One region of the Nesterenkonia sp. AY15 genome, then DNA from elsewhere that is predicted to be linked to it. Evidence: riboswitches for the same ligand, from Rfam matches in the RefSeq annotation. Region 1 holds a riboswitch; the other holds the start of a gene.

What was found. Region 1 has a riboswitch for S-adenosylmethionine ahead of LSI54_RS01220 (O-acetylhomoserine aminocarboxypropyltransferase/cysteine synthase family protein). Riboswitches for the same ligand answer to the same signal wherever they lie in the genome.
Region 2: linked by a shared signal. The riboswitch ahead of LSI54_RS12040 (OsmC family protein) and the one ahead of LSI54_RS01220 (O-acetylhomoserine aminocarboxypropyltransferase/cysteine synthase family protein) in region 1 are both predicted to bind S-adenosylmethionine.

The regions. Positions count from the first base shown of each region.
Region 1 covers NZ_JAJOYV010000001.1:263,623-269,121, reverse strand. Annotated here, with positions in the region: gene metX (homoserine O-acetyltransferase MetX) at 1-871, opposite strand, end outside; gene LSI54_RS01220 (O-acetylhomoserine aminocarboxypropyltransferase/cysteine synthase family protein) at 887-2,299, opposite strand; SAM riboswitch class IV at 2,431-2,563, opposite strand; gene LSI54_RS01215 (linear amide C-N hydrolase) at 2,656-3,639, opposite strand; gene LSI54_RS01210 (FAD-binding oxidoreductase) at 3,733-5,226, shown strand; gene LSI54_RS01205 (FAD/NAD(P)-binding protein) at 5,201-5,499, opposite strand, start outside.
Region 2 covers NZ_JAJOYV010000010.1:5,787-11,285, forward strand. Annotated here, with positions in the region: gene tgt (tRNA guanosine(34) transglycosylase Tgt) at 1-1,057, shown strand, start outside; gene LSI54_RS12035 (acyltransferase family protein) at 1,357-3,381, shown strand; SAM riboswitch class I at 3,521-3,615, shown strand; gene LSI54_RS12040 (OsmC family protein) at 3,628-4,281, shown strand; gene LSI54_RS12045 (sodium:solute symporter family protein) at 4,278-5,499, shown strand, end outside.

The sequences.
Region 1 (5,499 bases):
CGTGGCTCATCAAGGCCTCGGCGAGGACGATGTAGGCGTTGGGGTCGAAGCGCTGGAGCAGCTTCTCGGCCTGGTGGTCCAGGTAGGACTCCACCTGGTAGCGCCCGCGCCTGCGCTGGGACCAGCCGACGGGGTCTTCCATGCCCTGGGCGGAGCGGCCGAAGCGCACCGCCAGCTCGTACTCCGCGCGGTAGGTGATGTGCGCGATCCGGCGCGCCAGTCCCAGCCCGGCCTGCGGCGCCGGGCCGCCGTAATAGTCGCCGCCGGCGAAATGGGGATCGTTCTCCACAGCCAGCACCTGGGCCTGGCCGAAGGCGATCTGCTCCGCGGTGGAGGCCGCTCCGCAGGCGAAGACGGCCACGCCTTCGACCATCTCCGGGTAGGTCACGGCCCATTCCAGCGCCCGGGCGCCTCCCATGGAGCCGCCGATCACCGTGTGGAACTTCCGAATGCCCAGGGCATGAGCCAGCCGGGCTTCGAGATGCACGGAGTCGCGAATGGTCACGAAGGGGAATCGGGAGCCGTAGGGCTTCCCCTCGGGATCCAGGGAGGCGGGTCCGGTGGAGCCGTAGCAGCCACCCACCATGGCCGGGGCGATCACGAACCAGCGCTCGGTGTCGATCGGGCGGCCCGGTCCGAGCAGCCCTTCCCACCATCCGACGGAGGCATCCGCCGCGGTGGCGGCGACGTGGGAGTCACCGGTGAGGGCGTGGGCGACCAGGACGGCGTTGCTGCCGTCCTCGTTCAGCGTGCCCCAGGTCTCGTAGGCGAGGGTGACTTCGGGCAGCCGCCCGCCGGCCTCGAAGGTGTACGCGCCGACCTCAGCGGTCTTCAACGCACCGGCGGGCCTGTTCCCAAAGTCATTCAGCACCTGATCACCCTAACCTCAGACCGCCGCTGCGGTTTCTTGCTTCGTCACATTGTCCGCGCCGGCCTCCGCTGCCGCGTTCACAGCGCCCTGGGCGGCCTTCTCGAAGCCCTGGTCCAGATCGGCGATGATGTCGTCGATATGCTCCAGGCCCACCGAGAGCCGGACCAGTCCGGGCTTGACTCCGGCGGCGCGCTGCTCGGCGTCGCTGAGCTGGCTGTGCGTGGTCGAGGCGGGGTGGATCACCAGGGAGCGGACGTCGCCGACATTGGCCACCAGCGAGTGCAGCTCCAGCGCGTCCACGAAGGCCTGGCCCGCCCGGGCCTGACCTGAAGCGTCGTGGGCTGCTCCTCCGGCGAGCTCGAAGGACAGCACCGCCCCGGATCCGCGGGGCAGGTACTTCTGAGCGCGCTCGAAGCAGGGGCTCGAGGGCAGACCGGAGTAGTAGACCCGTCGCACGGCGTCATGGGCCTCCAGGTACTCGGCGACCTTCTGCGCGTTCTCGACATGGCGTTCGATCCGCAGCGAGAGGGTCTCCAGCCCCAGGTTGATCTCGAAGGCGTTGTGCGGGGACAGTGCCGGACCGAGGTCGCGCAGCAGCTGGACCCGGGCCTTGAGGATGAAGGAGAGGTTGACCCCGAAGATCCCGTCGGCGCCGAGATCCCGGCCGAAGACCAGCCCGTGGTAGCTCTCGTCCGGGGTGGAGAAGCCGGGGAAGCGCTCCGGGTGGGCGAAGTAGTCGAAGCGCCCGGAGTCCACGATCACCCCGGCGATGGCCGTGCCGTGGCCGCCGAGGAATTTGGTGGCTGAGTGCACGACGACGTCGGCGCCGAAGTCGATCGGCTTGATCAGGTATGGGGTGGTCAGCGTGGAGTCGATGATCAGCGGTGCCCCGAACTCATGCGCCACCGAGGCGACGCCTTCGATGTCCAGCACGTCCCCGCGCGGGTTCGCCACGGATTCGCCGAAGAAGGCGACCGTGTTCTCCCGGGTGGCGGCGCGCCAGGATTCCAGGTCATCGGGGTCCTCCACGAAGGAGACCTCGATGCCGAACTTCGGCAGGGTGTGCTTGAAGAGGTTCTGTGTGCCGCCGTAGAGGGTGGGTGAGGCGACGATGTGGCTGCCGGCCGAAGCGATGTTCAGCAGCGCCAGCGTGGTGGCAGCCTGTCCGGAGCCGACGGCGAGCGCCCCGACTCCGCCTTCGAGGGCGGCGATCTTATCCTCCACCGCCTGGACGGTGGGGTTGCCGATGCGCGAGTAGATCGGGGCGATCTCCTCGAGTCCGAAGCGGCGCGCGGCGGCGGCGGTGTCCGGGAAGACGAAGGAGGTGGTCTGCTGGATCGGCAGCGCCCGTGCTCCGGTGACCGGGTCGGGGGCGACTCCGGCATGGATCTGCTGGGTCTCGAACTGCCAGGTGTTCTCGTTGCTCAAAGGATTCTCCGTTCAATGCGGCCCAGGAACTGGGCCGGATGTGAACGTCGCTGCCGGTGGTCGAGCTTCCGGCGCTGAATCCTGTACGGCCCTGTCCTGAGGACTGGGGTGTTGGGCCCGCACTGGTGTGTGGCCCGCGCTTGCTGAGTGAGTCGGTGAATTGCTTCACTGACTGTTTCAGCCAGGTCGTCACCCGGGGCACCCCACCGCGAACTGGAGGGTTGCCGGCCAGCAAACCGGGGTTTTGCGCTGGCACTCTTGACCTAGGACCAAGTCTGCATCGCGGAATGCTTCCTTGCAAGTGCGGGCCAGGGGTCGGGTTCGCAGTTCGTCATGTTCGGCCACCCTGCCGCGAGTCACTCCGGCCCGAGGAACGCGAACGGCTCCGCGGACTCGAAGAGATCACTGACGTCGCCGGCGTGGCCGTCGGGCGGGCCATCAGCAAGATCCATGCGGCGGACACCTGAGCCTTCTCGCAGGTCGAGTCGGTCCAGGGACACCCAGATGACGCTGGGCCGCAGCGCGGAGTCGAAGAAGTAGCGACGGTCCTTGTGGTCCGCCACGGTGCGCCACTGGGTCGAGGAGATGTTCGGCTGCCCCGGAGTGCTGATCCCATAGGGGACCGACGCGTTGCGGATCACCCCGAACACCGCCGCGGTCGCGATGGTGCGGTCTTCCACCTGCGGCACCGCGTTGATGTAGAAGCTTGCCCGGACATAGCGGTCGGCGGCGCGATTGGTGCCCGGGAGCATGACGGTACCGCCGATGCCGCGCCAGTAGGTGTCGATCGCCAGCTGTTGAGCGAAGGGCGGTGAATTGGTCATGACCTGGTGGGCGCGGTCGTGGTGTATCTGCAGCGTCCCGTCCAGGTACTCACAGATGGCGCTGTCCCCGGAGGCATCCGAGATCGACAGGTGCATGGTCGCCTGGCGCGGCTGCCCTGGCACGCCGGCGGTGACCACGGCGAAGTCTTCACGGGCGAGTGATTCGACCGCCTCCGTCACGGTCGCGAAGCTGTCCAGCACGTACTGGGCCCAGGCGCCGAGGGAGAGCTTCGGCCGGGCATCGTCGAGCCCCGGGTAGCGCGACTCGACCAGCCACAGGGCATTGGCGACCAGCCCCCGCTCGTTCATCCCATCGGTGGTCGAGATGTCATAGCCGGAGGCGATCACGCTGCCATAGCGGGACGTCCAGGCCAGCGACTCCGACCCGGCTCCTCCCTCGCGCGGCAGCCCCCGGGGGAAGACCCACAGATTCGTCCCCAGGTCGGCGTTCCAGTCCATGGAACGGGCCGTCAGCACACGATCCTGCTCGCCCAGGTAGACCACACGTGTGCACATCAGACTGGCCTCTCACCGAACCTGGGCTCCAACTGGGCCTCAGTGTGTCGGAGGCCATATCCGGAGGTCAACCCTGACCTAGACTCACCTTTCATGAGTGCCTCCGACAATGACGTCCTGACAGCCCTGCGCAGCGCCTTCACGCCGGGCACCTTGACCACCGACGCCGCGGAGCTCGACGCCCACGCGGTCGACCAGGGGCCGCTGGAGCATTGGCAGGTGCACCCGCCGCTCGCCGTGGTCTTTGCTGAATCGACGCAGGACGTCCAACTGCTGGTGCGACTCTCCTGCGAGCATGGCTTCGCGCTGATCACCCGCGGGGCTGGGACTTCCGTCTCCGGCGGGGCGAACTCCACCGAGGGTTCGGTGGTGCTGAACCTGACCCGGATGAACCAGATCCTGGCGATGCGACCCGAGGATGAGGTCGCCGTCGTCGAACCGGGCGTGATCAACGCCGACCTCAACGCCGCCGCCGCGGAACACGGGCTGATGTACGCCCCGGATCCGGCGAGCTACCGCACCTCCACCATCGGCGGCAATGTCGCCACCAACGCCGGCGGGCTGCGCTGTGCGAAGTACGGGGTGACCCGTGATTCGGTGCTTGCCCTGGACGTGGTGCTCGCCGACGGCACGCTGATCCACACCGGACAGGCCACCTTCAAGGGCGTCGCCGGCTATGACCTGACCAGCCTGTTCGTCGGCTCCGAGGGGACCCTCGGCATCGTCGTCGGGGTCACCGTGCGGCTGCGCCACCTGAGTGCGCACACCGAGACCATCGCCGCGTTCTTCGACGAGCTGACCACCGCCGCCCAAGGGGTCCTGGACATCGGCAGGGCCCGGGTGCAGCCGGCGATCACGGAGCTGCTGGATCGCCGCACCATGCTCGCCCTGGATGAGGCGCAGGGCTCGGACCTGGCCCAGCGCGGAGACACGCTGCTGCTGATCCAGACCGACGGCCACGGTGCTGCCATCGAGGCCGAGATCATCCGTGAGGTGCTGCGAGCACTCGGCGCCCTGGTCAGCGACCCCGGCTCCACCGAGTCCGAGCGGCTGATCGAGCTGCGCCGGCACGCCCGCGGCGACGGAATCGTCAACGAGGTGCGCGTGGGCGAAGACGTCGCGGTCCCGCGGTCGCGGCTGGTGGACTACATCCGCGCCATCGAAGACCTCGCCGAGGAGCACCAGGTCCAGCTCAAGGTGGTCGCGCACGCCGGGGACGGCAACCTGCACCCCACCTTCAGCGTCCCCAGCTCAGAGCTCGGCCCCGACACCGGCACCGGCACCGAGACAAGACCCGACGACGACGCGGTCTCCCCCGCACAGCCCGAGGCCGCCCCCGTGACGATCGACGCCACCGAGGGCGGCCTCCCGACCTCGGCCGTCTCGCGGCTGCATGCTGCCCTGGACGGTTCGGTCCGGCTGGCACTGGAGATGGGCGGGACCATCACCGGGGAGCACGGGATCGGCACCTATAAGCTGCGCTGGCTGGACTGGGAGCAGTCCGCCGAGGTGATCGCGCTGCAGCGCCGGATCAAGGACGTGTTCGATCCGGAGCGCCGGCTCAATCCTGGGCGGGCGATCCTGTAGCCGCGCCGCCCGGACCGAAAAGGACCGCGCGGGCCGCGGCGTCGGCGTCGGCGAGGGATCGCGCGGAGGAATCGCCATCTCCGCCGGCCTCCGCGGCGATGGCGGTGCCCCATTGGACCGAGCTGAGCTGCAGGCCCAGCACGTAGATCTCTTCCGGCTCGGCGCGGTCCGCCGGGATCAGCCGATGTGGAAGTCGCGTGACGTCGAAGCCCTTGCCCGCCCGCGGCGCCCCGGAGGCGTCCACGAGTTCGCGCGGCCGGGCGAGGCCGCTGC
Region 2 (5,499 bases), on a different contig from region 1:
GAATCTGCAGCCGGGCACCGATGTGATTGACGCCGCGGGCGGGCTGGGCCGGTTCATGAACTGGCCGCTGCCCACCTTCACCGACTCCGGCGGATTCCAGGTCATGAGTCTGGGCGCGGGGTTCAAGAAGGTCATCACCATGGACGCCTCGGTGGTCCCCGATGACGCGGCCGTCGCCCCGAAGAAGGTGCGCCTTGCCCTGGTGGACGACGACGGCGTGACCTTCAAGTCCCATATCGACGGCACCACCCACCGGTTCACCCCGGAGATCTCGATGAAGCTGCAGCACGAGATAGGCGCGGACATCATCTTCGCCTTCGACGAGCTGACCACACTGTTCAACACCCGCGACTACCAGGAGACCTCCCTGGAGCGCACCCGGCTCTGGGCCGAGCGCTGCCTCTCCGCGCACCGCAGCCTCACCGCCGAGCGCAGCCACCGCCCCTACCAGGCACTCTTCGGGGTGCTCCAGGGTGCCCAGTACGAGGATCTGCGGCGCAAGGCCGCGAAGGATCTGGGCTCTATGGAGATCGAGGGGCAGAGCTTCGACGGCTTCGGAATCGGCGGCGCCCTGGACAAGGAGAACCTCGGGGTGATCGTGAGCTGGATGGCCGAGGAGCTCCCGGAGAACAAGCCGCGCCACCTGCTGGGGATCTCCGAGCCCGAAGACTTCTTCACCGCTATCGAGAACGGGGCAGACACCTTCGACTGCGTCTCCCCCTCTCGGGTGGCGCGGACCGGACGGGTCTATCACCCCGATGGTCGCTACAACATCCCGCAGGCCCGCTTCAAGCGCGACTTCTCCCCCATCGATGAGGAGTGCACCTGCTACACCTGTCAGAACTACACCCGGGCCTACCTGCATCACCTCTTCAAGGCCAAGGAGATGCTCTACAACACGCTGTGCACCATCCATAACGAGCACTACACGATCAAGATGGTCGATGACATCCGGGCCAGCATCGAACAGGGCCGGTTCTACGAGTTCCGCGACGCCACCCTGGGCCGCTATCAGGCTGGGTCCACGAGTCGCTACCAGGCTGGGGTCACCCCGTAGCCGAGGGGTCCTGGGGCAGGACCTAGAGGGTCCGATCCGCTGCTGAGCTGGTAGCTCCCAAGCCCCCTCCCGAAACCTCTGATTGATCGAATAAATCCTGGTCAGAGAGCATTAGCGACTGTTGCCTCGAGTTGCCAAATCGGCGCGACTGGGGTGCACTGAGTCACGACGTGCCGACTGGAAGAACATTGCGTTCCGCGAGTCGGCATCCTAAGACCCGGACCTACGGCAGGACCATTTTGCGCCAACCCTCTCCGGCCAGCAATCACGCTCCGACTCTTGACCATCGCTCCTCACGGGTGGCCCCCGAGCGACGGTACCGACCGGAGATCCACGGTCTGCGTGGTCTAGCGATTCTCGGGGTGGTGCTCTTCCACCTCTTCGGCGCGGGCCGAGTCTCCGGCGGCATCGACATCTTCCTCGCCATCTCCGGATTCCTGTTCACCGCGATGCTTCTGCGCGAGGCGGTGGAGAGCGGCGGTACGATCCGGGTCGGGCGGTATCTGGCCAGGCTTGCCAGAAGGCTGCTTCCCCCTGCTGCCCTGGTCATCCTGGTCACGACCCTGGCCGGGCTGCTCGTCTTCCCGGAGACCCGACATTCTCAGCTGCTCGCCGAGGCCCGCGCGTCACTGCTCTACTTCGAGAACCTCGAACTGATCACCTCCCAGCTGACCTACGGGGCGGCCGGCCCGGAGACCAGTCCGTTCCAGCACTTCTGGTCCCTCTCCGTGCAGGGCCAGTTCTACCTCCTCTGGCCGCTGGTTGCGCTGACTGCGGTGCTGGTGGCCAAGCGGACCCGACGCAGTCCGATCCTGGTGATGGGGGTGATGACCGGGCTGATCGTGGCGGCGTCGTTCGGCTACGCCGTCTACATGGGCGGGGTGAACCAGGACGAGGCGTACCTGATGACTCGCACCCGCTTCTGGGAGCTCGGCTTCGGCGGGCTGCTGGCCCTGCTGGGCTCCGCGCTGACGCTGCCGCGCCGTTGGCGGCTCGCGGCGGGCTGGGCCGGCGTCGTCCTGATCATCGCCACAGGCTTCGTCTTCGACGGCGCGGCTCTGTTCCCCGGCCCCTGGGCGCTGTGGCCGCTGATGGGCCTGGCGCTCGTGCTCGCGGCCGCTGGACCCGGCGGAGGCACACAGGACCCCGCCGCGACGGCGACCCGGATCCTCTCCACGCACCCCTTCACCTGGATCGGCGATCATGCATATGCCCTCTACCTCTGGCACTGGCCGCTGCTGATCTTCTACCTCGAGATCAGGGAATACTCCACGCTCGGTGCGCGTGGCGCGCTGATCATCCTGGCCGCCGCACTGGTGCTGGCCATTCTGACCAACCGATGGGTGGAGCTGCCGGTGAACCGTGCCTCAGCACGCATCGCTCCCCGAGTGCCCTTGGCCATCGCGGCGACGGTGCTGCTGATCGGTGGCTCCGTGAGCAGCTACGGGATCCACCAGATCCAGACCCAGCGCAGTGAAGCCCCATCCCTGGCCGAGGTCGACCGTAGTGACTATCCAGGGGCGCTGGCCACGCTGGAGGGCACCGAAGTCCCCGACGGTGTGGATTTCATCCCAGACCCGCAGACGCTGGCGCAGAGCCGGCCGGATTACTACGACTGGGGATGCCGACAGGAGAGCGGCGACGGTGAGAACCGCGGTGAGGTACTGGTGTGTGAAGACCCTGAAGAGCCCGCCCAACCGGATCTGAGGGTGATGATCACCGGAGGCTCACACGCCGGGCAGTGGCACCATGCTTGGAGGATCCTGGCCGCCGAGAACAACTGGGAGCTGCTGATCGCGGACAAGTCCGCGTGCGTGCTCACCGCGGGCTCCGACCCTGAGGAGAATCAGTGCCATGAATGGAACCTCAACCTGCTCGACGTGATCACTGAACGGAAGCCTGACCTGGTGTTCACGGCGGGCACCCGGGTGCCCGCCGACGGCACCCCGGAGAACATCTACTGGGGGGCCCCGGAGAAGTGGCAGCAGATCATGGACCGCGGCCCCGAGGTGCTGCTCATGCGCGGAACGCCACGGCGCGAAGACTCGGTGGCCGACTGCCTCGCCGCGGGCGGGGACGCCGAGACCTGCGCAATGGACCCCATCAGCTACCAGGACACGAACCCGCTCACCGAGCCGGACCTGCCGGATGGTCTCTACACCCTGGACATGACCGAACACCTCTGCTCCGAGGAGATCTGTCCGGCGGTGATCGGCAACATCGCGGTCTACTACGACCAGAGCCACCTCTCCAACCACTACATCGAATCGATGGCGCCGCTGCTGGATGCCAAGCTTCGCGACGAGATGCCGCACCTGTTCTGAGCCTCTAGGGACCAATCGGACCTCCGGCGTGACCTGGGGAGGACCGTCTGGAGCGACGAATGAACCGGCGGGCGCCCACGTAACAATTGTTCACTGGTTTGCATCTTTTGTCGGACAGCTCTAGGTTTCAGCAGACAACGAATCATCCAGAGCGACTGAGAGACCTAGCTCAACGACGTCGCAGCAACCCCACCCTTCAGGGTGAGCAGGTGCTACCGCTGGGAACGATGAAAGGTGAAATCTTCCATGCCTGAAGCGTGTTCTCGCCAACCAGAGATCAAGTTGAACCCGAGGTACACCGAGGCGCCCCTGCGCACCTCTTCGAAGACTCTGCGGGTCGCTGGCACGTGGTCGGGCCCAGTACGGACCGAACTCACCGTCCGGGACTTCAGCTTCGTCTCTGACCAGCCTGTGGTGCGCGGCGGCAGCGATCAGGGCCCCGCACCGATGGAGTACCTGATCGGCGGTGTCAGCAGCTGCATCGCCGTCGCGGTCGAACAGCTGGCCCATCGGCGGGCCCTGCCCCTCACCGACATCTCCACATACACCCTGGCACGTCAGGACACTCGCGGGTTGGCTGGGCAAGCAGATGTGCAACCCTATTTCTACGTGTACCGGTTGCAGCTGGTCGTAGAGACCAGCGAACAGGACTCCTCTGTCCTGACAGACTTCGCCCAGTGGGCCGAACACATCTGCCCCGCGATCAATCTCTTGCGCGACGCGCACATCGACCTGGAAGTCGCGTGGGCATTCGTGCACAAGAACTCCCCTGGCCTCGCCGAAGCTCTGGCGAATCATGCCTGGGGCTACGAGGTGGACGGGGACCCCAACGTCGGGAGTCTGATCTTCGAGATCATCAATGCTGATGCCACGTCAGATGTGACCGGGGTGAACGCATGACAACGGTCGGACTCTGGACGATCGGCCTGGCACTCGCATACACCGCCTGGCTCATACTCGGAAGCCGCATCGCTGTGGGCCGCTCGGGACACGGAGGATTCTTCGTCAGCGGTCGCAGTTTCAGCCCTTGGACCGTCGCGTTCTGCATCACGGGACTGTTCTCGGGATCCTCCTACATCGCGATCGTCGAGCTGAGCTACCGAACAGGTGTGTCGGCCGTCTGGTACGGCGTGGCCGAAACGGTGCAGATCTTGCTGATCGCGCTCCTGCTGGTCAAGCCCCTGCGAGAGAAGCTCGTGGTGACGGTCACCGGCATCATCGGGGACCGATTCGGCCGCGGAGCCCAGGCCATCAGTTCTGTGATCACCGGTCTGACGTTTCCGATGTATTCAGTGGCCACCAGCATCGCCTTCGCGTCCGCCCTCTTCGCGGTCACGGAGATCCCACTGTGGCAGTGCATCGCTCTGACAGCGATCATCCTGCTCGCCTTCCTGACCTTCGGCGGCATGCGCTCCGTCGCATTCTCCCAGACCATGAATGTCCTGATGATCTTCGTGATGTTCATCGTGGGCATCTGGGCGTTCCTGGTCTCACCCGGGCCCAGCGGTCTCGAGACCTTGGCTGAGGAGCAGCCACAGATGTTCGATGTCTCGAACGCCGGCATATCGCTGATCGTTGCCTGGTTCGGCACCTTCATCGTCAATGTTCCCCTGGCTCAGGCCGCCTTTCAGATGTCGATGTCGGCGCGGAGCCCGGAAGACGGCCAGAAGGGACTCTTCCTCGCGGCGATCATCGGCATGCCCCTGATCCTTCTCGGAATCGTCGTCGGCGTCGCCGCCTCGATTGTGGTCCCGGATGCATCGCTGCCCCTGGTGGGCATCGCCGAGTACATCGCCGGCTCCCTTCCTGCTTGGGCTGCGGCCGTATTCTTCGTGGGACTCTGGGCTTGCGCCCTGGGCTGGGCGGGACCCTGCCAGTTCTCTGGAGCTACCTCGCTGGGCCGGGACCTCGGGAGCGCGCTTCGTCCCCGAGCGACCCAGGTGGAGCTGGTGCGCTACACGCGGATCGCGCTGGTGGGGCTCACTGTCCTGATGGTGATCTTCAGTCTCCTGCGCGCCGAGGAGTCAGCCTGGTGGAATGTGATGGCATGGACTCTGCGCAACGGCGCTACCTTCGCTCCGGTTCTCGCGGCGTTCTTCTGGCCGCTCGCCACCCGCT